One region of the Duganella sp. GW822-FHT06D06 genome, then DNA from elsewhere that is predicted to be linked to it. Evidence: predicted binding sites of a transcription regulator. Region 1 holds the regulator's gene; each other region holds the start of a gene.
What was found. The regulator sigma-54, encoded in region 1, starts transcription at its own class of promoters, with help from an activator protein. The targets are predictions, from matches to a motif close to TGGCANGNAANCTGCTTT.
Positions count from the first base shown of each region.

Region 1 (5,977 bases):
CCATCATCAGCGCGCGCACCTCGCCGCAGGTGATCAAACGCGCGGCCGACCTCGGCATCGTCCACCTGCACCAGGGCGGCCACGACAAGCTGACGCCGTTCAAGGCGCTGCTGGAAAAGACCGGCCTCACCGCCGACCAGGTCGGCTTCATCGGCGACGACGTGGTCGACCTGCCGATTCTGACGCGCGTCGGTTTCGCCGTCGCCGTGCCGAACGGCCGCGCCGAAGTGCTGGAGCGTGCCCACCACGCCACGCTGGCCGCCGGCGGCCGCGGCGCGGTGCGCGAAGTGTGCGAGCTGCTGCTGCACGCGCAGGGCACGTACGAGCGCGTGATGGCGCAATTCCTGGTTTGACGAGGATAGCCCATGCGTAAAAAAACAGCCCATCGCTGGCAGCTGACCGTCATCATGATGGTCGGCGTGTTTGTCGCCGTCGGCAGCTTCTGGCTGGTGCAGGTGGTCAACCAGGCCGGCCAGGATGCGCAGGTGGACCAGCATCGCAACGAGCCGGACTACATCATCGACCGCTTCAGCATGGTGCGCATGAACAAGACCGGCCAGCCGGCCTACATTATCTCCGGCGAGAAGCTGACCCACCGGCCGGTCGACGATACCTCCGTCATCGACAAGCCGTATGTGCACAGCCTGGCCGGCAGGCAGCCGCCGATGAATATCCACGCCGACACCGCTTTTGTCGATCAGGGCAATACGCGCGTCAAGCTCAGTGGTAATGTGGACGTGGTGCGCCCGGCCGGGCCGCAGGCGCAGGCGATGCGCATGACCACGCCGACCCTGACCGTGTATCCGGACGAAGAACGGATGGAAACCGCCAGCCCGGTGGCGCTGGAAATGGGCAACGCCACCGCCAACGGCGTCGGCATGAAGGCCAATAACGCCACCCGCGAAGTGCAGTTGGGCGGACGCGGACAGCTGACGATGCCGCCGCGCGCCGGCCATTGAGGAAACAATGATGATGAATGGAATGACGATGAAGAAACTGATACTCTCGGCGGCGATGCTGCTGATGGCGGCCGGCGCGGTCCACGCGGAAAAAGCGGATGCCAACAAGCCGACCAAGATCGATTACGACGACCTGCAAATCGACGACGTCAAGCAGATCAAGACGCTGATCGGCAATGTCGTGCTGACGCGCGGCACGCTGCTGATGAAGTCGCCGAAGGCGGTGGTGACCACCGATCCCGAAGGCTATAACTTCGTCGTGCTGACCAGCACGCCGGGGACGCTGTCGACCTTCCGCCAGAAGCGCGACGGCGCCGGCGACCAGTGGATCGAGGGCGAAGCCGAGCGCATCGAGTACAGCGACAAGACCGACCTGGTCAAGCTGTTCTCGAAAGCCCGGGTGCGCCAGCTGGAAGGCGCGCGCATGACCAGCGAAGTCAACAGCGAGTTCATTTCCTACGACAGCCGCACCGAACATTTCGACGTCAAGAATAACGTCTCCGGCGTCAGCAAGCCGGGCGCCGGCCGTGGCACCATGGTGATCCAGCCGACCATCCGTCCGGCCGCGCCGGCACCGGCCGCATCGACGCCGCCGGCCACGGAGAAGTAAGCATGGAGCCATCCTGCGGTAGCACCCTGATCGTGCGCGGCCTGCAAAAGACCTACGGCAAGCGCCAGGTCGTGCATGACGTGTCCCTGCAAGTCGAATGCGGCGAAGTGGTGGGCCTGCTCGGCCCCAACGGCGCCGGCAAGACCACCTCGTTCTACATGATCGTCGGCCTGGTGCCGTCGGACGCCGGCAGCATCGATATCAGCGGCACCGATATCTCGTCGCTGCCGATCCACCGCCGCGCCTCGCTCGGCTTGTCCTACCTGCCGCAGGAAGCGTCGGTGTTCCGCAAGCTGACGGTGGAAGAAAATATCCGCGCCGTCCTCGAAATTCAAAAAGTGGACGGCAAGCCTTTATCCAAGGCTGCCATTGATGAACGGCTCAATACCCTGCTGGCCGATTTGCAAATCGAAAAGCTGCGCGAGAACCAGGCGCTGTCGCTGTCGGGCGGCGAGCGCCGCCGCGTGGAGATCGCGCGCGCACTGGCGACCAATCCGCGCTTCGTGCTGCTCGACGAACCATTCGCCGGGGTCGACCCGATTGCCGTGATTGAGATCCAGCGCATCGTGCGCTTCCTCAAGGAACGCGGCATCGGCGTCCTCATTACCGATCACAATGTGCGCGAAACGCTGGGCATCTGCGACCGCGCATATATCATCAACCAGGGCACGGTATTGGCTTCAGGCCGGCCAGACGACATCATCGCCAACGAATCGGTGCGTCGCGTGTATCTGGGCGAACACTTCCGTATGTAAAACCCATGAAACAGTCTTTGCAACTGCGCACGTCGCAGCACCTCGCGCTGACACCTCAGTTGCAGCAGTCGATCCGGCTGCTGCAGTTGTCGACGCTGGAGCTGCACCAGGAACTGGAACAGCTGCTGACCGATAATCCGCTGCTGGAGCGCCTCGACGACCCGCTGGACCGCTCGCTGCGGCTGCTGTCGGACGGCGCCATCAGCCAGCAAGCCCCGGTCGGCGACGCGCCGCCCGAAGGCCCGCCCAACACCCAAGAGGCGCCGGCCGCCGACGCCGACAACTACGACGGCCCGGCCGCCGACACCGAAAGCACCAGCAGCGACGCCGACGTCGACTGGAGCGACGCCGGCCGCAGCAAGGCGCCCGACGACGAGGACTCGCGGCCGCAACTGGAGGCCAGCCACTGCACCTTGCGCGAGCACCTGATGGAGCAGATGCGGGTGACGGTGCTGGAGATGCGCGACCGCGCGCTGGTCGAGCTGATCATCGACGCGCTGGACGAAAACGGCTACCTCGAAGAATCGCTGGAAGAAATCCTGGCCCGCCTGCCGGAAGAGCTGGAACTGGAGCTCGACGAATTGCAGACCGCCTTGTCGATGCTGCAAAGCTTCGACCCGATGGGCGTGGGCGCGCGCAACGCGTCCGAATGCCTGGCGCTGCAGATCAAGCGCTTGCCGGGCATTCCGATGGTCACGCGGCGCATGGCGCTGGCCATCGTTGAAAATCATTTGACCTGGTTTGCCCAGCGCGATTTCAACAAATTGAAGAAGGCGCTGCTGTGCGACGACGAAGATTTGCGCGAAGCACAAACCGTCATCCGCCAGTGCAATCCGCATCCGGGCTCGGCGTTCGCGTCGGACGTGTCGGACTACGTGGTGCCGGACGTGATCGTCAAAAAAGCGCGCAACGGCTGGCAAGTGAGCCTGAACAACGACGTCATGCCGCGCCTGCGGGTGAACGCCATGTACGCCAACCTGCTCAAGCAGGGAAAAGGCGAGGGCGCGATGGGCGCGCAGCTGCAGGAAGCGAAGTGGCTGATCAAGAATATGCGCCAGCGTTTCGACACGATTTTGCGCGTTGCACAAGCGATAGTAGAACGACAAAAGAACTTTTTCTCCCATGGCGCGGTTGCCATGCGCCCCCTTGTGCTTCGCGAAATTGCTGATACACTGGGTCTACACGAGAGCACTATTTCTCGTGTAACAACTCAAAAATATATGCTGACCCCGCACGGTATGTTTGAGTTGAAATATTTCTTTGGCAGCCATGTCGCCACTGAAGCGGGGGGAGAAGCAAGTTCGACGGCGATACGCGCACTCATTGTGCAATTGACAGGAGCAGAAGACCCGAAAAATCCTTTATCCGACAGTAAGATTGCGGACATGCTGGGAGAACAAGGCATGGTGATTGCGCGACGCACTGTTGCCAAATATCGCGAAGCGTTGAAGATCCCGCCAGTCAGTCTCCGTAAATCTTTGTAGTTACTTGGTTCCTGCGCGCCCGGCGCTAATGGGCTCCGCACTAACCGTAAGAAGCGACATTATCTTTAGGAGTGTGTATGAATCTCACCATCAGTGGACATCATCTCGAAGTGACCTCGGCCATCCGTGAATACGTGCAGAACAAGCTGGAACGCGTCACCCGCCACTTTGATCAAGTGATTGATATTGCTGTCATCCTGACTGTAGATAACCTCAAAGAGAAAGAGAAACGCCAGAAGGCTGAAATCAACCTGCGCATGTCGGGCAAAACCGTCTACGTGGAAAGCCTGTCCCAGGACCTGTACGCCGCCATCGATACCTTGATCGACAAGCTGGATCGGCAGGTCATGAAGTACAAAGCCAAGGTCCAAGAGCACGGCCACGATGCGATCAAGCATCTCCCGGATAGCTACGAACCCGCTGCCGCCGCCCTATAACAACGGCCCCGGCACCATCAAACTAAGGGCGCAGAGGCGCCCTTTTTTGCGCCCAAATGGTTTAGAGTAAACGTTTTCCTCATTGCAACGGGCGTGGCATGAAACGAGCTAAACTATTTACGGCATGGATGCTGACTCTGGCGATGCCGGCCGCGCTGGCATGCACCGCGCCGCCGCCGGCCGTGATCGACATCGACGCCAACAGCTATTACTCGGATGCGCACCATTCCGTCATCGATCCGGTGCTGCGTGCGCGCAATATCGCCCACACCAAGCCGATCGACGACTTCCTGGCCGGGGTGGCGAAAAACGCCAGCCGGGGCGACGCCGCCTGCGCGCTGGGCTGGCTGGAGAGCTGGGCCGGGCAACAGGCCTTGCTGGGCAAGCTGTCCAGCGAACAGGCCTGGTATGTGCGCAAGTGGACCCTGGGCGGCATGGCGTTGAGCTACGCCCGCGTCAAGCCGGCCGCCAGCCCGGCGCAGCAGCAAGCCATCGAAGCCTGGTTCAAGACGCTGGCCGACGCCACCATGGCGCATGCCGACGCGCGCAGGGGCACGCGCAACAACCACTACTACTGGGAAGGCCTGGCGGTGACGGCGGTGGGCGGCGTCACGCACGACGAGCGCTACCTGGCCTGGGGCCGCAAGGTGTTCGAACATGCGATGGGTCAAGTTGCGGCGGACGGTGCGCTGCCGGCGGAGATGGAGCGCGCGGCCAAGGCCTTGCACTACCACGTGTTCGCGGCCGCGCCGCTGGTGATGAGCGCGTCCATCCTGGACCTGCGCTCGGCCAAGCTGGACCAGCTGATGCGCTACACGCTGGCCGCCGCGCAAGATCCGTCGGCGATGGAAAAGGCCACCGGTTTCGCGCAGCAGCGGGCTAACGCCAGCGAGCTGTCGTTCGCCATTATCTATGCGCGGCACGAGGGCAGGGCGGAGCTGATGCCGGCCAAGGCCAACTTCCAGCCGCGCCTCGGCGGCGACCTCAACCTGGCCAATCCGCTGGAGCATCTGGCGCCCCGCAACTCGCAGTAGAATAGGGTTTTTTCCACCACCCCAAGCACCTCATGAGCGAATACGTCCACACCAGCGTCAGCAACGGAACCGGCTTCATCACACTGGACCGGCCCAAGGCCTTGAATTCTTTGTCGCTGGCGATGGTGCGCGATATAACGCAGGCGCTGATGGCGTGGCGCGACGACAGCGGCGTGGCCGCCGTGGTCATCCGCAGCAGCAGCGAAAAGGCCTTCTGCGCCGGCGGCGACATCCGCTTCTTCTACGACGCCGGCCGCGCCACGCCGCAGGGCGGCAGCGCGCTGGTGGAAGATTTTTTCACCGAGGAATACGCGCTCAACCACCTGATCCATTTTTATCCCAAGCCCTACGTCGCGCTGATGGACGGCGTGGTCATGGGCGGCGGCATGGGCGTGGCGCAGGGCGGTCCGGACTGCCGCGTGCGCATCGTCACCGAGCGGACCAGGATGGCCATGCCGGAAGTGAACATCGGCCTGTTCCCGGATGTGGGCGGCAGCTATTTCCTGGCGCGCGCGCCGGGCAAGCTGGGCTGCTATTTGGGCGTCACCGGCGTCACCATCGGTGCGGCCGACGCGCTGCACGCGGGGCTGGCCGATCACTTTGTGCCGGGCAGCGAAATGGCGGCGCTGTCGGCGCTGCTTGAGTCGACTCCGGGCGCGGTTTTGGCCGAGGCCATCGCGGCTTTCGCGGCGCCGTTC
Region 1 covers NZ_JBXALQ010000014.1:102,342-108,318, forward strand. Annotated here, with positions in the region: gene AC1RMD_RS22940 (KdsC family phosphatase) at 1-353, shown strand, start outside; gene lptC (LPS export ABC transporter periplasmic protein LptC) at 366-959, shown strand; gene lptA (lipopolysaccharide transport periplasmic protein LptA) at 988-1,569, shown strand; gene lptB (LPS export ABC transporter ATP-binding protein) at 1,572-2,324, shown strand; gene AC1RMD_RS22960 (RNA polymerase factor sigma-54) at 2,330-3,808, shown strand; gene hpf (ribosome hibernation-promoting factor, HPF/YfiA family) at 3,886-4,245, shown strand; gene AC1RMD_RS22970 (alginate lyase family protein) at 4,344-5,279, shown strand; gene AC1RMD_RS22975 (enoyl-CoA hydratase/isomerase family protein) at 5,312-5,977, shown strand, end outside.

Region 2 (5,977 bases), on a different contig from region 1:
TCCGATCGCCCTGCAACGCATCAAGGCTTCGGCCGAGCGCGCGAAGATCGAACTGTCGTCGTCGCAGCAGACCGAAATCAACGAGCCGTACATCGCCATGGCGAACGGCGCGCCGGTCCACCTGACCTTGAAGATGACCCGCGCCAAGCTGGAATCGCTGGTCGAGGAACTGATCAACGCGACCATGGAACCATGCCGCATCGCCATCAAGGATGCCGGCGTCAAGGTTTCGGACATCGACGACATCATCCTGGTCGGCGGCATGACCCGCATGCCTAAGGTGCAGGAAAAAGTTAAAGAGTTCTTCGGCAAAGACCCGCGCAAGGACGTCAACCCGGATGAAGCCGTCGCCGTTGGCGCCGCGATCCAGGGCTCGGTGCTGTCGGGCGAGCGCAAGGACTTGCTGCTGCTGGACGTGACGCCTCTGTCGCTGGGTATCGAAACCCTGGGCGGCGTGATGACCAAGATGATCCACAAGAACACCACGATTCCTACCAAGTTCTCGCAAGTGTTCTCGACCGCCGACGACAACCAGCCTGCCGTGACCATCAAGGTCTACCAGGGCGAGCGTGAAATCGCGGCCGGCAACAAGGGCCTGGGCGAATTCAACCTGGAAGGCATCCCGCCGGCATCGCGCGGCACGCCACAGATCGAAGTGACCTTCGACATCGACGCCAACGGCATTCTGCACGTCGGCGCCAAGGACAAGGCCACCGGCAAGGAAAACAAGATCACGATCAAGGCCAACTCCGGCCTGACCGAAGCTGAGATCCAGAAGATGGTGAAGGATGCCGAAGTCAACGCCGAAGAAGACAAGAAAGTGAAAGAACTGGCCGAATCGCGCAACCAGGCCGACGCGCTGGTGCACTCGACCCGCAAATCGCTGACCGAATACGGCGACAAGCTGGAAGCGGGCGAGAAGGAAAAGATCGAAGCCGCGATCACCGACCTGGAAGGTTCGATCAAGGCCGGCGACAAGGCCGAGATCGACGCCAAAGTGGCATCGCTGTCGACCGCTTCGCAGAAGCTGGGCGAGAAGATGTACGCCGACATGCAGGCGCAGCAAGCTGCCGCCGGCGGCGGTGCCGAGGGCGCGCAGGCTGGCGCTGGCGCCGAGCAGGCCAAGCCGCAGGACGACGTGGTCGACGCCGACTTCAAAGAAGTCAAAGACAGCAAGTAATATCGCCATCCCCGCGCCAGCGGGGAGGACGAGCGCCGAGTCGTGCGGCCGTGGAAACGGCGCCGGCTCGGCTTTTTAGCATAAACAGTACATCAGTATTCAATACAGCAAGGTGCCGACAATATGGCAAAGCGAGATTTCTACGAGACACTTGGTGTCGCCAAAAACGCGTCGGAAGACGAGATCAAGAAGTCGTATCGCAAACTGGCGATGAAATACCATCCGGACCGCAATCCGGACAGCAAAGAGTCGGAAGAAAAATTCAAGGAAGTTAAAGAAGCCTACGAGATGCTGACCAATCCGGAGAAGCGCGAAGCGTACGACCGTTACGGTCACGCCGGCGTCGATCCGAACATGGGTGGCGGCGGTGGCTTCGGCGGCGGTGCCGGCGGTTTCGGCGATGCCTTCGGCGACATCTTCGGCGACATCTTCGGCGGTGGCCGCGGCCGCAGCCAGGGTCCGCAGGTATATCGCGGCGCCGATTTGCGCTATAACCTGGAGATCACGCTGGAGCAGGCCGCGCACGGCTTCGACACCACCATCCGCGTACCGTCCTGGGACAAGTGCGACACCTGCCACGGTTCGGGCGCCAAGCCCGGCACCTCGCCGGTCACGTGCACGACCTGCGCCGGCCACGGCCAGGTACGCATGCAGCAGGGCTTCTTCAGCATTCAGCAGACCTGCCCGAAATGCCACGGCACCGGCAAGATCATTCCCGAGCCGTGCGCAGCCTGCGCCGGCCAGGGCCGCATCAAGCGCAACAAGACGCTGGAAGTGAAGATCCCGGTCGGCATCGACAACGGCATGCGTATCCGCTCGTCCGGCAACGGCGAACCGGGCACCAACGGCGGGCCGTCGGGCGACCTGTATGTGGAAATCCACATCAAGCCGCACAGCGTGTTCCAGCGCGAAGGCGACGACCTGCATTGCGAAATGCCGATCTCGTTCGCCAAGGCGGCCTTGGGCGGCGACATCGAGGTACCGACATTGTCTGGTAAAGTGTCGTTCACGATCCCTGAAGGCACCCAGTCGGGCAAGACCTTCCGCCTCAAGGGCAAGGGCATCAAGGGCGTGCGCTCCGGCTTCGCGGGCGACTTGTTCTGCCACGTGGCGGTCGAGACCCCGGTCAAGCTGACCGAGAAACAGAAGGACATGTTGCGCGATTTCGAGAAGCTGACCACCGAAGGCGGCGCCAAGCACAGCCCGCAAAGCAAAACCTGGCGCGACAAGGTGAAGGACTTTTTTGAATAAAGGTTTCGAGTAACTGCGACGTCATGCAGACTTGGTAATATCGGACCGCCGCGCCACCTTCTTTGGGTGGACCGGCGGTCTTCTTATGTACGAGAGGAGCATCATGAGTGATCTGGACAACAGCAATTCCCCGTTGCGCGAACTGCTGGACAACAACCGCCGCTGGGCCGAAACGGAAGTCGAGCGCGATCCCGACTTCTTCAACCGCCTGGCGCAGCAAGCTTCGCCGGAATACCTGTGGATAGGCTGCTCGGACAGCCGGGTGCCGGCGAACGAGCTGCTGGGCCTGGCGCCTGGCGACGTCTTCGTCCATCGCAATATCGCCAACGTGGTGGTGCACTCGGACTTGAACTGCCTGTCGGTGTTGCAGTTCGCGATAGATGTGTTGAAGGTGAAGCACGTGATCATCGTCGGCCACTACGGCTGCAAGGGCGTGCACGCGGCGATGACAGGCACCCGCATCGGCCTGGCCGACAACTGGCTGCGCCATGTGCAGGACGTGCACCAGAAGCATGAGCGCTACCTCGGCGACATCCTGCCGAGCAAGAAGCGTTCGGAGCGCCTGTGCGAGCTGAACGTGGTGGAGCAGGTGGCCAACGTCTGCCAGACCACCATCGTGCAGGACGCCTGGGACCGCGGCCAGAACGTCACGGTGCACGGCTGGGTCTACGGCCTGAAGGACGGCAAGCTGCACGATCTGGAAATGACCGTCACCGCCGCCCATGAACTGGCGCCACGCGTGGCCAAACGCCTGAGCGAATACGAGGAAGAAATCGCCTGATTTCCGACGCGGTCCGTTGCTAAGCCGTCGGCGGCGGACCGCTATCGCTGGCAGGGTATCGGCTTTGTGCCGTAGAATGGATTGATTCTTGCTTGCATAAGTCTCATGAACCAACTCCAATTCCTCGCATGACCATGAAGCATTTACGCATTGTGGTCGTCAACACCGTCATCCACGCCGGCGACGAGGATGATGAATCGCTGCGCGCACAGGCCGAGCGGGCCCGCGCGCTGCGCATCGGCCTGCTCGAAGCGGGCTACGACATCATCGCTTCGTTGCCGCCGGACATGTATTTGCCCGAGCGCATAGCCCAACTGCAACCGGACATGATCATCGTCGACGCCGAATCCGACGCCCGCGACGTGCTGGAACACATCGTCATCGCCACCCGCGACGAGCGCCGTCCCATCGTCATGTTCACCGAGAGCGACGACACCGAGAGCATGGAGGCTGCCATGGCGGCCGGCGTGTCGGCCTACATCGTGGCCGGCCTGCAGAGCGAGCGCATCAAGCCGGTGCTGCAGGTGGCGCTGGCGCGCTTCAAGCGCGAGCAGAAGCTGCTGGACGAACTGTCCGACACCAAGAGCAAACTGGCGGAACGCAAGATCATCGAACGCGCCAAGGGCTTGTTGATGGAACGCCAACATTTCACTGAAGAGCAAGCCTTCCAAAAGCTGCGCAGCATGGCCATGAGCAAGAACCTCAAGCTGTCCGAAGTCGCCCAGCGCATCCTGGATGTGGAAGACTTGCTCGGCTAAATCCCGTCCAAAATGATGCACTGCGCAATAGCAGTGCGTTTTCGGCGCCATCGTACGGCGCTGTCATCCGCGGTATCCCCACATCCTCCCTCTGTAAACTTGCTGGCACAGACATTGCATAGCTTGTAGGCAAGCGCAACGATGCGCTTGCTGTACCTCGCCAACGGCGGTGAGGTCCACCAGACAACGACGTCTACACTCATGAATCCGTTCATGTTGGGTAGACTTTTTTTTTGCCGTTTTGTCTTGCTGACTACATGAGGGATTTGCGATGGAATACGAAGAGCCAAAAGCGGGCAACGACCTGCCGTCCGAAACTGTGAACACCAAGCGTCGGCAAATCATTCATGGCGCAGGCCTGGTAGCGGGGGGAAGCATGTTGGGATTGGCAACGGGTGGGGTGTGGGCGGCGGGATCGGACAAGCCGGAGAAGGAAGAAGTCAAGATCGGCTTCATTCCGCTGACCGACTGCGCGTCGGTGGTGATGGCCTCGGTGCTGGGCTTCGACAAGAAATACGGCGTCAAATTCGTGTTGAGCAAAGAGGCCTCCTGGGCCGGCGTGCGCGACAAGCTGGCCAACGGCGATCTCGACGCGGCCCATGTGCTGTATGGCCTGCTTTACGGCGTGCAGATGGGCATAGGCGGCCAGAAGAAGGACATGGCGGTGCTCATGGGTCTCAACAACAACGGCCAGGCCATCACGCTGTCGAAGAAGCTGGCCGACAAGGGCGCCGTCGACGGCCCGTCGCTGGCCAAGCTGATGCAGACGGATCGGCGCGAATACACCTTCGCCCAGACCTTCCCGACCGGCACCCACGCGATGTGGCTGTACTACTGGCTGGCCGCCAACGGCATCAACCCGATGAAGGACGCCAAGGTCATCACCGTGCCGCCGCCGCAGATGGTGGCCAATATGCGGGTCGGGAATATGGACGGCTTCTGCGTGGGCGAACCGTGGGGCCACCGCGCCATCATGGACGGCGTCGGCATCACCGCCACCACCACCCAGGACATCTGGAGGGACCACCCGGAAAAGGTGCTCGGCTCGACGCTGGAATTCGCCAAGAAGTATCCGAACACCTGCCGCGCGATGATGGCCGCCATCCTCGACGCCGGCAAATGGATCGACGCCTCGCTGGCCAACAAGAACAAGATGGCCGAGGTCATCGCCGACAAATCCTACGTCAACACCAGCAAGGACGCGATCGACCAGCGCATCATGGGCCGCTACCAGAATGGCCTGGGCAAGACCTGGGACGACCAGAACTACATGAAGTTCTACAACGACGGCGCGGTCAACTTCCCTTACCTGTCGGACGGCATGTGGTTCATGACGCAGCACCGCCGCTGGGGCCTGCTGAAGGAAGACCCGGATTATCTGGCCGTGGCCACCTCGGTCAACCAGATCGACTTGTACAAGGACGCCGCGGCGATGACCAAGACGCCGGTGCCGAAAAGCCCGCTGCGTACCTCGAAGATGATGGATGGTTCCGTATGGGACGGCAAGAACCCGAAAGCGTTCGCCGCCTCGTTCAAAATCAAAGCCTGATAGGGGAATGCCATGAACGCCATGCTTAAACCCGAAAGCGCCGCGCCGGTAGCGGCAGCGGCACCGGTCTCGGTTCGCCGCCCACGTCGTCCGCTGGCAGCCAATTCGACCACGCGCGCGCGCCAGCAGGTGTCGGCCACCGCGATGAAGATCGTCGCGCCGTTGCTGGGCGCCGCGCTGCTGGTGCTGGTCTGGCAGATCATCACCATCAAGAACGCCAGCTTCCCGACGCCGCTGGCGACCTTGCAGGAGGCGATCAAGCTGTTTTCCGATCCGTTCTACAGCAACAGCCCGAACGACCAGGGCATAGGCTGGAATATCCTGGCGTCCTTGCAGCGGGTGGCGGTGGGCTTCGGCCTGGCGGCGCTGGTGGGGATTCCGCTGGGCTTCCTGATCGGCCGCGTGCAGTTCATCGGCAGCATGTTCGGGCCGATTATCAGCCTGCTCAAGCCGGTGTC
Region 2 covers NZ_JBXALQ010000007.1:219,952-225,928, forward strand. Annotated here, with positions in the region: gene dnaK (molecular chaperone DnaK) at 1-1,180, shown strand, start outside; gene dnaJ (molecular chaperone DnaJ) at 1,304-2,431, shown strand; gene can (carbonate dehydratase) at 2,535-3,212, shown strand; gene AC1RMD_RS15515 (ANTAR domain-containing response regulator) at 3,347-3,970, shown strand; gene AC1RMD_RS15520 (CmpA/NrtA family ABC transporter substrate-binding protein) at 4,242-5,519, shown strand; gene ntrB (nitrate ABC transporter permease) at 5,532-5,977, shown strand, end outside.
Region 2: AC1RMD_RS15515 (ANTAR domain-containing response regulator) is a predicted target of sigma-54. The motif match lies at 3,261-3,278, and genes of this name have one in related genera.

Region 3 (5,977 bases), on a different contig from region 1:
ACTTTCTGCGATACGGAAGGATGAGTAGCATGGTACATGGCGAGCCTCTTGGGGGGTTGTTTATCGTTGCGACCTGATGAACAACACTATATCCGCGCCATGTGCAGTCGATTATAGGAGCACGTACGGGCCATATGTAGGCTGGGAACATAGGGGGATGTGGTCCCTGTCCTACGGCGGTCAGTATCCGCCTAGGCCCGCCCGCCCCTTCAGAGCTTGAATTTGAAGCGCGATGCTTCTTCCAGCAGGCGCTCGTCGCGGTTGCGCAAGCGACCGGGATTGCGGCGATGTTCCGGCTCGGCAACCACGCGCTGGATCACCGTGTGCGCCACGCCGCGCTGGCTGAGATAGGCGGCCGCGCTGTCCGGACCTTTGCGGTCGGCAACTTCAATGCCGGCTTCGACGACTTCGGCGCCGACGTAGTCGGGACGGAAAGTATGGGTGGTCGACATCGCAGCCTCCGGGGCGGTAGTGAACTGTTGGACACCAGACTGCGATTGTATAGCAGTCTGGTCCAATGGAGCTTACTTTGCCGGTACGGCGGCCAGCGTTTCGTGGCTGGTGGTGGTGCGTTGTGGCGCTTTGTGCACCATGGTGTAGGCGTAGTCGACGCCCATGCCATAGGCGCCCGAGTGCTCGCGCACGATGGCCATCACGGCGTCGTAGGTGTCGCGGTGCGCCCAGTCACGCTGCCATTCCAGCAACACCTGCTGCCAGGTCACCGGCACCACGCCGGCCTGGATCATGCGCTGCATCGCGTAGTCGTGGGCTTCCTTCGAGGTGCCGCCGGACGCGTCGGCCACCATGTAGATTTCATAGTCGCCCTCGGCCATCGCGCACAGCGCGAAGCTGTTGTTGCACACCTCGGTCCACAGGCCCGAGACGATCACCTTCTTCTTGCCGTTGGCCTTGAGCGCGTCGCGCACTTTCTGGTCGTCCCAGGAATTCATCGACGAGCGTTCCAGGATAGGCTTGCCGGGGAACACATCCAGCAGCTCCGGATAGGTGTGGCCGGAGAACGCTTCGGTTTCGACGGTGGTGATGGTGGTCGGGATGTTGAACACCTTGGCGGCCTTGGCCAGCGCCACGGTGTTGTTCTTCAGCGCCTGGCGGTCCATCGATTGCACGCCGAAGGCCATTTGCGGTTGCTGGTCGATGAAGATCAGCTGGCAGTTGGTCGGCGTCAATACTTCAAGTTTGGGATTGGTCATGGTGGCTTCCATTGGGATGGGTTGAATACGGCGCCCGCTGCATTCAGCGCGGCTGCGACCATCTTAGGCCCGGCCCCGTGGGCGCGCCACTGGCTAAATGGAGAGGCCGGGCTACCCTTTTCCGGGCCGCGCAATCCGCACCACCCGCGCACCATCCGCACGCTAGACCGCGCGCCGGCGCTGCGCCAGCCAGACCAGCACGGCGGCGGCGCCCAGCGCCAGCGTGCCGGGTTCCGGCACCAGGAAGATGGTGCTGCCGACACCAGTACCGCTGGTGTACGTGACTTCCCGCGCAAAGACCGGGAACGGTACCGTGCCGAAGAAATCGTAATGAAAGTACGACAGGTCTATCGGCACGGGAAACAGCTCGCTCAGCTCGGGCTGGGCCAGTAGTTCCAGGATCGCGAGACGGGCCTCGTCCGGGGCCAGTTCAGCGGTCGGACCGGTGACGAAACCCTTCAACGACCCCGGGTCGGCGGGATTCGGCTGGCCCGGCAGCAACAACTTGCCGGGGATGGCCAGCGTTTCGCCGCCCTTGTACTTGATCAGCACTTCCTTGCCCTGCTGGATAGGCGGGCCGTCCAGGTTGCCGCCGACGTTGATGATGCGCCCGGTGGGGTCCTGCACACGGAAGCCTTTCACCGGTGGCGGCGGCACCGGTGGCGAGACGGCGAAATGGATGTACAGGTCCTTGGTGGCATGTTTGTCGACCCACCAGACCGTGCCCGGGGGCAGGTCCACGACCGCGCCGGTTGAGACCGGCACGCCGTCGACAACAAAAGCATGGGCGTCCGCCTGCGCCGTCCTGGCTGGCAGGACAAGGACGATGAGCAGGGACAACAGAATGGCGGGTAGTTTGGTCAACATGGGGGCTCCTCACGATTCATCGGAAACAACGTGAGGGAGCTGTCGCAAATAACAGGCCATGAACCTAAAGCCTTGATTTGCTGGGTCTAGGCCGTCGGCCGCCGCCGGCGGTGTAAGAAAAACCGGCGCTAGCGTTGCGGCATTTTGTCGTTCAGGAAAGCGACGGTGGCGTCGACGGTAGGCTGCAGCCACGGGTCGAACAGCCAGAACGCGTGCGGCGTGTTCGGCAGGACGACGGTCTGGCTGGCCACGCCGGCCTGCGTCATGCGGGCCGCCATCGCTACGCGGCCGACGGAAAAGCGCGGCTGCGCGCTGGCGATGAACAGGATCGGCGGCATGCCGGGACGCACGTAGCGGATCGGCGACGCTTCGGCCCACCGCGCGCCCTGCTCCGCGTAGCGTCCGCCGAACCAGGCGCCGGCCGCCGACGGCTGCTTGGCCGGGTCGTCCTCGTACTTCAGCGCCGCTTCGGCGGTAAAGTCCGACAAGCCGTCGATGTTGACGATGGCTTGCACCGCGCTCGACACGCCAGCATCGGCGGCGCCCGGATCGAACCGGTCGAGATGGCCGGTGACGCCGGCCAGGCTGGCGATCTGGCCGCCGGCCGAGCCGCCCGCGAGTGCGATGCGCCGTGGATCGAGGTGGTACTGGCCGGCGTGGCCGCGCACCCAGCGCACGGCGGCGCGCACATCGTGGATGGCGGCCGGATACAGCGCTTCGCCGGACAAGCGGTAGCTGAGCGCCACCGCCGCATAGCCCCGCTGCGCCAGCCGCACCGCCATCGGCGCGAACTCGGAACGGAAGCCGGCGCGCCAGCCGCCGCCATGCACCAGCAGCACCACCGGCATGCCGCCGTCGGCGCGCGCGGCCAGCGGCAGGTACAGGTCGAGCTTCAGGCAGCGCGTGCCAAGCTGCGCATACGTCAGGTCGGCGACGCGGCCCACGTCCACCGGCAGCGCCGCGCCGGCGATGCGGATCGTGGGATAGCTGGGCAGCAGCTTGGCGTAGGTATGTTGCGCGTCGTAGGTGTTGCCTGGATCGGCGGGCGGCTCCACGCATGGCGCCGCGGACGCCGCCATGTGCACACACAGCATGGCGGCAGCGGACAGGAAACGGGCGATGGGATCAGGCGTCATAGCCGCCGAGTATGCCACAAGCGCGCAGCGCGCCGGCCGCGTCAATCCCGTTGCGGCGTGCCAGGCGTATCCGGCTTGCCGGCGGCCAAGGGTTCGCGCGGGCGGCGCCGGCGTTCGGGGAACAGAAAGCCCACCGTTTCGCCCACCGCCGAACAGGCGGCGACCAGCTTGAGCGCCGGCATCGGCTCGGCGAACCCCACGGCCGAGGCCTCCGCCAGCGTCTTTTCCGTGGTCGGCAATTCGGTCGTGAACACGCCGTCTATGGTCAGGAGGCGCACCGACCGGATCTGGAGTTCACGCGCGATGGTTTCCTGGCTGGCACTTTCGGCGATCACGCTGCCGCCGACGCTCAAGGCCATGCGCACCACGCCCAGCTGCCGCGAAAACACGACTTCTGCGGTCTGCATAACACTTCCTTCCAAAAAAAGACTGCCTCCGTTCAGAGGCAGTAAGGGTAGACCACATCGGTGACTTCAGGAAGCGATCTTGCCAGATAGAAATTACCGGCGTGTGACATTGGCTTGCATTTGAGGATGTTCTTTGACGATATCAGCCGACTGGCGGCGGATGCGGGCGATTTTTTCCTCGAGCTTGGCCAATTCGTCTGCCGGAATGCCGGCCTGGCGGCCGCGCTCCAGGTCGGCCTGCAAACGCGGCAGCTCGGTCGTCGCGGCCGCGACATAGGCGCCCAGCAAGCGGGTGTGCTGGGCGGCTTCGTATTGTCGATAGGCTTGCGGGTCCGCCAGCTGGGCCGGCGTGGGCGCGCTGCGCGGTTCGGCGTCGCGCTCGATGGGCGGACTGCGCGGATCGCCGTTCTCGCGCGCCGCCGCCATGCTCAGCCAGGCCGAAGCGCTGCTGTCGACCGGCGTCAGCGGCACGAATTTCAACCCGCGCGCGGCGGCGGGTTCCGGCGTCGGCGGCGGCCATTGCGCGCCGCGCGCGGCGTCAGCGCCGGCCGGCGCCGCGCCCTGCGCCGCATCAACGCGCAACGGCAGCCTGGCGTCGCCGCGCCAGGCCAACCAGCAGCCGGCCAGCAGCAGGCAAGCGGCACCGGCGATCAGGGCAGGTTTCATTGCGCGTCGTCCAAGGTTGGCAGCGGCTGATCGAGCTGGCTGCGGTTGATGTCGATCTGCGCGGCGCGCAGCACTTGCTTGCGCAGCGAGGCCAGTTGCTGCCGCGCCGACACGCGCGCCAATGCGTTGCTGGCGGCATAGCGCACCGCCTCCGAGTCGGGCGCCTGGTAGCCCATCACGCGCTGCTCGACCAGGATGATTTCCCAAGCCGCCTCGTCACGCGCGGCAGCGGGCGTGCGGATGGGCCGCGAGATCTGGCCTTCCGGCTGGGCCAGCGCCAGTTGCGCCAGCCAGTCCGGCTTGCCTTCATGGCGTATCCAGCCGGACGCGCCGCCGTCGCTGGCGGTCGAATAGCGCCGCGCCGTGGCGGCGAAATCGGCACCGCCAGCGAGCGCCTTGTGGACTGTCTGCGCGGTCTGCTCGTCGGCCACGCGGATGTGGCGCGCCTTGACGCGCTCGATGCGCGTGAACTCGCCGCGGTGCCGCGCATAATATGCCGCGACCTGCGCCGGCGTCACCTCGGCGGCCAGCCGCTGCAACAAGGGACTGGTGTGCTCGATATCGTCGCCGATGCCGTGCTGCTGGCGCAGCGCCTGCACCTCGCCGCGTTCGGCCAGGGCATGGCGCAGGTCGGCGACGGCCGCCTCGCCGAACTGGCGCCGGCTCCAATCGAGCACAAAGCGTCCGGCCAGATCCTGCTTGACCTGCTGTTGCGGGAAGTCCGCCTGGCGGTTGTACAGCGCCACCCTGCCCTGCACGTTCTGGCGGCGGTAGATGTCGTACAGCGTGACCGTGCCGGCGCCGGACGGCAGCGTGTAGCGCAGCAGTACGATGCCACGCGCCCGCTCCAGTTGCTCGGCATTGAGCGTGAACTCCAGCTTGAGCTGTTCCGGCTTGCCGAACACCGCGTCCAGCGCCGCCGCCGAGGGCTTGGCTGCTTCGACCACCAGGCCGTCGAGCGAGCCGCCCGGCAGCCGCTGCAAGGCTAGCTGCATCTCCTTGCCGTACAGGCTGCGCAAGGTGGCGACCAACTGGTCGTCCAACGCCACCTCGCGCGCGAAGCCGACCCGCTGGCCGGCATACAGCTGCGCCTCGTCGAAGCGCGCGCGGGCGGCGCCGGCCAGCAGGCGGTTGAGCACCACCTCCTCCAACACCGCGCTGCGCGCCGTCCGAGCATCCTTGACGCGCGCCAGGCGCCACAGCGCATCTACACTGAAGGCCGTGACCGGCGCGCCGTCGATGCGCGCGGCCAGCGCCGGATCGTTCAGCCGGTAGCTTACCGTGGCGGCGGCCGGCAGCGCCAGCCCGCCCGCCAGCAACGCCAGGGCCAGCGAGCGCCGCATCGATGGCGGCAGCGATTGCAGCATCGGTTTCCGCATCAATTGGCCAGGCGTTCAGCGGCGCGGTTGAGCACCACCACGACCATCGCGATCGAATGCGGGACCATCATCTGCGCCACGCGGGTGCGGTCGCCCTGGTCGGTCGACGACAGCACGATGCCGCCGTTGGCGTACGAGTAGCTGCCGCCTTGCGTCAGCAGCGGCCGGATGTCGACCGCGTTCGGCGCCAGCGGCGTGAAATCGGCCAGCGCCGCGCGCACTAGCGCCGGATCGTTCAGGTGCTGGCTGGTGTAGTTGGCGCGCACCCACTGTTCCCACGACGAGTGGTTGTGCGCCGACGTGGCCCAGGT
Region 3 covers NZ_JBXALQ010000004.1:219,521-225,497, forward strand. Annotated here, with positions in the region: gene AC1RMD_RS09730 (Crp/Fnr family transcriptional regulator) at 1-38, opposite strand, end outside; gene AC1RMD_RS09735 (hypothetical protein) at 210-452, opposite strand; gene AC1RMD_RS09740 (hydrolase) at 525-1,211, opposite strand; gene AC1RMD_RS09745 (PEP-CTERM sorting domain-containing protein) at 1,374-2,078, opposite strand; gene AC1RMD_RS09750 (alpha/beta hydrolase fold domain-containing protein) at 2,207-3,214, opposite strand; gene AC1RMD_RS09755 (hypothetical protein) at 3,256-3,621, opposite strand; gene AC1RMD_RS09760 (hypothetical protein) at 3,715-4,287, opposite strand; gene AC1RMD_RS09765 (foldase protein PrsA) at 4,284-5,666, opposite strand; gene AC1RMD_RS09770 (phospholipase) at 5,666-5,977, opposite strand, start outside.
Region 3: AC1RMD_RS09745 (PEP-CTERM sorting domain-containing protein) is a predicted target of sigma-54. The motif match lies at 2,120-2,137, and genes of this name have one in related genera.

Region 4 (5,977 bases), on a different contig from region 1:
ACGACGTCCGCGTCTTCAAGGTCGAGATATTGCAGGTCACCGACATCGAGCCTTACCAGCAGGCCTACACCGGCTTCATCAAATCGCTGCAGGACAGCGGCCTGGTCGAAGGCAAGAACTTGAGCATCCATCGCGTGGCCATCGACTTCGATGTCGAGAAAGGCGGTTTCTGGAACCGGCTGGGCGTGTTGCTGCGCATCCGCCAGGAGACCAGCCGCATCGTCGCCGTCAAGCCCGACCTGGTACTGACCGTCGGCACGCCGGCCACCAAGTATGCGCGCGGCATGCTGGTCGACGCCCATATCCCGCTGGTGTTCACGGCGGTGGCCAATCCCGAGGATGCCGGCTGTGTGTCCTTGGTCGACGCCGGCGAAGGCGCAACCGGCTCCACCCTGTACACCGACATGTCGGACTCGCTGAAGCTGGTCCGTGAGGTGTTCCCCAACGCACGCCGGATCGGCATGGTGCATACCGACGATGAAAACGGTGTCGCCAACGTGGCGGCGGCGACCCGCGACGGCAAGCCGCTGGGCCTGGACGTCAGCACGCGGCTGGTGAACAAGACCGACCCGATCGCGCCGACGCTGAAGGAACTGTACAACGGCGGCCGCGGCGTCGATATCTTTGCTGTGCCGCTGGACACTTACTACGGCCTACACCGCTACGAGGCGGCGATCGACCTGGGCGACTTCGGCATCGAGAACAAGGTGCCGGTGGTGACGCTGGCGATGGTGCGTGTGCCTGGCGCGGCGCTGTATGTCGGCGCCGATTTCACCCAGGTCGGACGGCTGGCCGGCAACCAGGCGGCCAGGATCCTGCAACGCCACACCAAGCCGGACGTCATGCCCATCTTACGCCAGATGACGCCGACGGTGATGGTGGATCCGGCACGCATGGCGGCCTTGAAGGTCACGCTGCCGGCCGCGATGATCGCCCACAAGACCGAGACCAGCAGCGGCTTCTGGCAGATCGACATGGCCAAATAGATACTACTGCATGGCGACTAGCACGAGGATCAGGCCCTGCCCGCTCGCGAGAGGCTGAAGAGCTTTTCCAAGTATCGCGCCGACCGCGTCGCCCGGATCGTCAACGCGCATGGCGTGACCCGGGGTCTCGGAGGTCGTTAACAGATCGCCGACCTTGATGGGCGAGCTATTCGCATCAGCTTTGCAATATACCTTTCCGAAAAGAGCTAGCGGCATGCGGCTTGCATCGGAATCACGCTGATCCAGGATAATCGCCGGCCGGAGATTGCCGGCTCCCGATACGATACCCGCAACCCTTGTGTCATAGGCGTGTCGGCTTTGTGCCAGGACACCCGTATCGTCGATCACCAATACAGTTCCCGGCTCAACTTCATGTGCGCCAACCACATCGAAATGCTCGGCACAATCGGCTCCGGTCAGAATGACGTCACCATCAACCTTGACGTCACCACCAACCTTGATGTCTTTTTCGAAGACTGCACGTCCCCCAACCCCAATGTTGTCCATGAAGCTAACCGAATTGGAGAATTCCGAACCGCTGGCCGTGCTCAGAACGGTGGTGCCAAAATCGCTGGAAAGTGTAATGCGTCCGGCAGACTCCAATAGCACCGAACTCTCAAAACCGGGCGTGGAGTTCTTGATGCTTAAGTTTCCATGTGCTGGGTCCAATGAGATTGCAACTTCATCGGAATTGAGCTTCAGCATGCCAGTCGCATCGGCGATAAACTTGGTCGCTCCTTCGGTATTAGTGATCGCAATAATTCCGTTATTGAGGGCGACGGAACCATCTTTGCCAAGAGCGACACTAATATGCCCCTCGCCGTCGTCGATCGAGATCGATCCGCTGGTATCAAGCCGGATCGCGGTACCGTCATCTCCGTTAATTTGAACTATGCCCGGTTCGGCAATCAGGCTAATACGCTGACGGCCATCCTTAGGTCATCCCTGCCCAAACAGAAATAGACCTTCTGCCAAAATCACTCCGGCTGGATTGAGCCCACCCATGAAAACAGGGTCCGCTCCAATCACCGTACCGGTATTTCCCTCGCCGTCGTTAACGATTACCGGCGCTATGAAGGTTGACATTTGAACGATCTCCTCAGAAAGAAGCGACATGTATTACTGACGTCGATACGAAATATTTCCGGCTTCCTTGCGCACGCCCTCGTCCGGGTCCTTCGTTAACAACTCCTTCACTTTCATTCCGACTTCAGGCGAAAAATTCGTGGACATAGATCTTAATGTTCGCACCCGAACACTGGGATCGACATCGTTCAAGAGCTTTATTACTTGCGGCGACAAGCTTTGCTGGAAATGTTTTAGCGAACCGGCGGCGGCGATGCGAACACGAGGATCTGTATGTGCAGCAGCCTGGTCAAGCACTTCGAGCGCAGCAGGCGTTCCGACAAAGCCGGCAAGCGAAGTCGCCTTCGCTGCAACAGCGATGGACGCTGTACGAGCAAGCGTTATCAGATGAGGGATGACGGACGGCCCAAGTTGAGCCAGTATTTCATACTGTGGTTCATCAACATCCAGGCGCTGCGCCAATTCTTCTATCGAAATCGACATTGGAGTGCTCCTAACAAAAACGTACCAGACTGCTGCTTTGCATCGTCCTGATCTCATCTTCAGCCAAGACAGGCACCCCGACTATGGCGTCCGTTCCTATGCCGTCCCCGCCGATCATTAACCGGGTCACATCTCCAACATGAGACAGTCCAAGAACATGACCTATTTCATGTGCCAAGGTCCATTTTGACGCGATGGTCGCCACAACCGCGCCTTCCCTGTTCCGCGGATGAGTTGCACATCCGTTAAACACTGGATTTGTCGCTTGCACGAAATAAACTACGATGTCACCGAAGACGACATTATTGCGATGGTCATATAACTCAGCCTGCTCTTCGGTGACGGTTCCGTCACAGTTTCCAACGTCCACGGTATTTAACAAGGAGAAATTTTCAATTGCCGACAGCGGTTCCCGACTGGCTTCGCGGACCCCGATAAACGCCGTGTCATAGACCTGTCGCATAAGAAGCAACATTTTGCTAATGCGAATGTCCGGCGCAGTAAGAGTTTTCAAATGGACGGTAATACATTTGACATAAGGGCAAGGCGCAGAAATGAACTGGCGCAAGGAAAGGGGAAAGGCCATGCCGCCCTTTACAGCAGCTGCCTTGACGCTGGCGGGTGTTCCTGCAAGCCGGCAAGAGTCACTTAGGAAGTGCATAAACATCTCCTCACGCTGATACGACATTTCTTATATTTCTAACGGAACAATTTACAAGAGATGCGACTTGTTGGACATCCGGCGCAGCTGAAAGGTTCCGTTTCAAACGCCGACACCTTTGCGGCCGGTCCTGCTGAAGGAGTGGCCGCACCAAGATTGGGCATTTTCTCTGGCACGTTTCTTGATAGAAGAGAAATGTACTCATCAGGGAATGTTCGATATGGCTAAATTCTTCAACGAAATGACCGCCGACGGGCTGGCCCACCATGCCAGCGCCGAGGTACGTGAACACTACCGCGAGTTTTGCGGCTGGCTGCAACGCCAGTCGGCCGAGACCATCGAGCGCAAGCGGGCCGAGGCCGATTTGACCTTCCGCCGGGTCGGCATCACCTTCGCCGTCTACGGCGACGATGCCGGCACCGAGCGGCTGATCCCCTTCGATACGATACCGCGCATTATTCCGGCGGTCGAATGGAAGCAGCTGCAAACCGGGCTGGTGCAGCGGGTCCAGGCGCTGAACATGTTCATCCATGATATTTATCATGACCAGAACATCATCAAGGCCGGCATCATCCCCGCCGAGCAGATCTACAAGAACGCCCAGTACCGGCCGGAGATGCAGGGCATCAAGGTGGTGTCGGACATCTATGCGCATATCGCCGGGGTCGACATCGTGCGCGCCGGCCAGGGCGAGTTCTACGTGCTGGAGGATAACCTGCGGGTGCCGTCCGGCGTCTCCTACATGCTGGAAGACCGCAAGATGATGATGCGGCTGTTCCCCGAACTGTTCGCCCGCAACAAGATCGCGCCGGTCGACCACTATCCCGACTTGCTGCTCGACAACCTGCGTTCGGTGGCGCCGATGGGCATCAACGATCCCACCGTGGTCGTGATGACGCCGGGCATGTACAACTCGGCCTACTTCGAGCACGCTTTCCTGGCGCAGCAGATGGGCGTGGAGCTGGTCGAGGGCAAGGATTTGTTTGTCAGCGATAACACGGTGTTCATGCGCACCACGCGCGGCCCCAAGCGGGTGGACGTGATTTATCGCCGCCTGGACGACGATTTCCTCGATCCGCTGGCGTTCCGACCGGATTCCTCGCTGGGGGTGCCGGGGCTGCTGTCGGTGTATCGCGCCGGCCGCGTCTCGCTGGCCAACGCCATCGGCACCGGGGTGGCGGACGACAAGTCGATCTATCCCTTCGTTCCCGACATGATCAAGTTCTACCTGTCCGAGCAGCCGGTGCTGAACAATGTGCCGACCTACCAGTGCCGGAAAAAGGAAGACTTGGCCTACACGCTGGCCAACCTGCCCGAGCTGGTGGTCAAGGAAGTGCATGGCGCCGGCGGCTACGGCATGCTGGTCGGCCCGGCCTCGACCAGACAGCAGATCGAGGACTTCCGCCGGCGCCTGATCGCCAGGCCGGACGGCTATATCGCCCAGCCGACGCTGGCCCTGTCGGCCTGCCCGACCTACGTGGAAAGCGGCATCGCGCCCCGCCACATCGATCTGCGTCCTTTCGTCCTGTCCGGCAAGACCATTTCGATGGTGCCGGGCGGCCTGACCCGCGTGGCCTTGCAGGAAGGCTCGCTGGTGGTGAACTCGTCGCAAGGCGGCGGCACCAAGGACACCTGGATTTTGGAACGCTAAGGAGAGCCCATGTTAAGCCGTACCGCCGATCACCTGTTCTGGATGGCGCGCTACACCGAGCGCGCCGAAAACACCGCCCGCATGCTGGACGTCAACGTGCAGACGTCGATGTTGCCGCAATCCGACGAGGAAAACGCCCACGGCTGGCGCGCCATGCTCGGCATCTCCGAGCTGCAATCCGCGTTCGACCGCAAGTACGACTCGCTGGAGGCGCGCGCCGTCATCGATTTCATGGTGCGCGACCCGGACAACCCCTCCTCCATCGTGGCCTGCCTGACCGAGGCGCGCGAGAACGCCCGTGCCGTGCGCGGCACGCTGACCACGGAAGTATGGGAAATCCAGAACCAGACCTGGCTGGACATGCAGAAACGCCTGGACAGCGATCTGCTGGAAACCGATCCCAGCAAGTTCTTCGAGTGGGTCAAGTTCCGCTCGCATTTGTCGCGCGGCGTCACGGTTGGCACCATGTTGCGCGACGAAGCGGTGCATTTCATCCGATTAGGCACCTTCCTGGAGCGGGCCGACAACACCGCCCGCATCCTCGACGTGAAGTTCCACGGCGGCGGCGCGGAAAACACCGCCGAGACCATGACCCAGCGCGATTTTTATTACTGGGGCGCGCTGCTGCGCTCGGTGTCCGGCTTCGAGATCTACCGCAAAGTGTATCGCGACGTCATCACCCCGGCCCGCATCGCCGAGTTGCTGATGCTGCGCGGCGATATGCCGCGTTCCTTGCTGGCCTGTATGGACGAGGTGGTCCAGAATCTGCTCGAGGTACGCAATGACGTTTCCGCCGATACCGAACGCTTCGCCGGCCGCCTGCGCGCCGAACTGCAATTCGGCAAAATCGACGACATCCTGGCGAACGGCCTGCACGACACCCTGACCGGCTTCCTGGCCGATATCAATCAACTGGGCAATCGCGTCAGCCGGGATTTCCTGGTGCCGCTGGCGGCTTGACACGAGGCACTCTATGCAACTGACGATACGGCACGAAACACGCTACACCTACACCACGCCGCTGGCCTACACCATCCAGCAGCTGCACCTGACGCCGCGCGCGGAAGCGCAGCAGCACGTGTTGTCGTGGAACATCGCCATGCCGGGCCA
Region 4 covers NZ_JBXALQ010000003.1:107,707-113,683, reverse strand. Annotated here, with positions in the region: gene AC1RMD_RS06745 (ABC transporter substrate-binding protein) at 1-986, shown strand, start outside; gene AC1RMD_RS06740 (hypothetical protein) at 990-1,691, opposite strand; gene AC1RMD_RS06735 (HEAT repeat domain-containing protein) at 2,106-2,555, opposite strand; gene AC1RMD_RS06730 (hypothetical protein) at 2,566-3,216, opposite strand; gene AC1RMD_RS06725 (circularly permuted type 2 ATP-grasp protein) at 3,437-4,867, shown strand; gene AC1RMD_RS06720 (alpha-E domain-containing protein) at 4,877-5,827, shown strand; gene AC1RMD_RS06715 (transglutaminase family protein) at 5,841-5,977, shown strand, end outside.
Region 4: AC1RMD_RS06725 (circularly permuted type 2 ATP-grasp protein) is a predicted target of sigma-54. The motif match lies at 3,387-3,404, and genes of this name have one in related genera.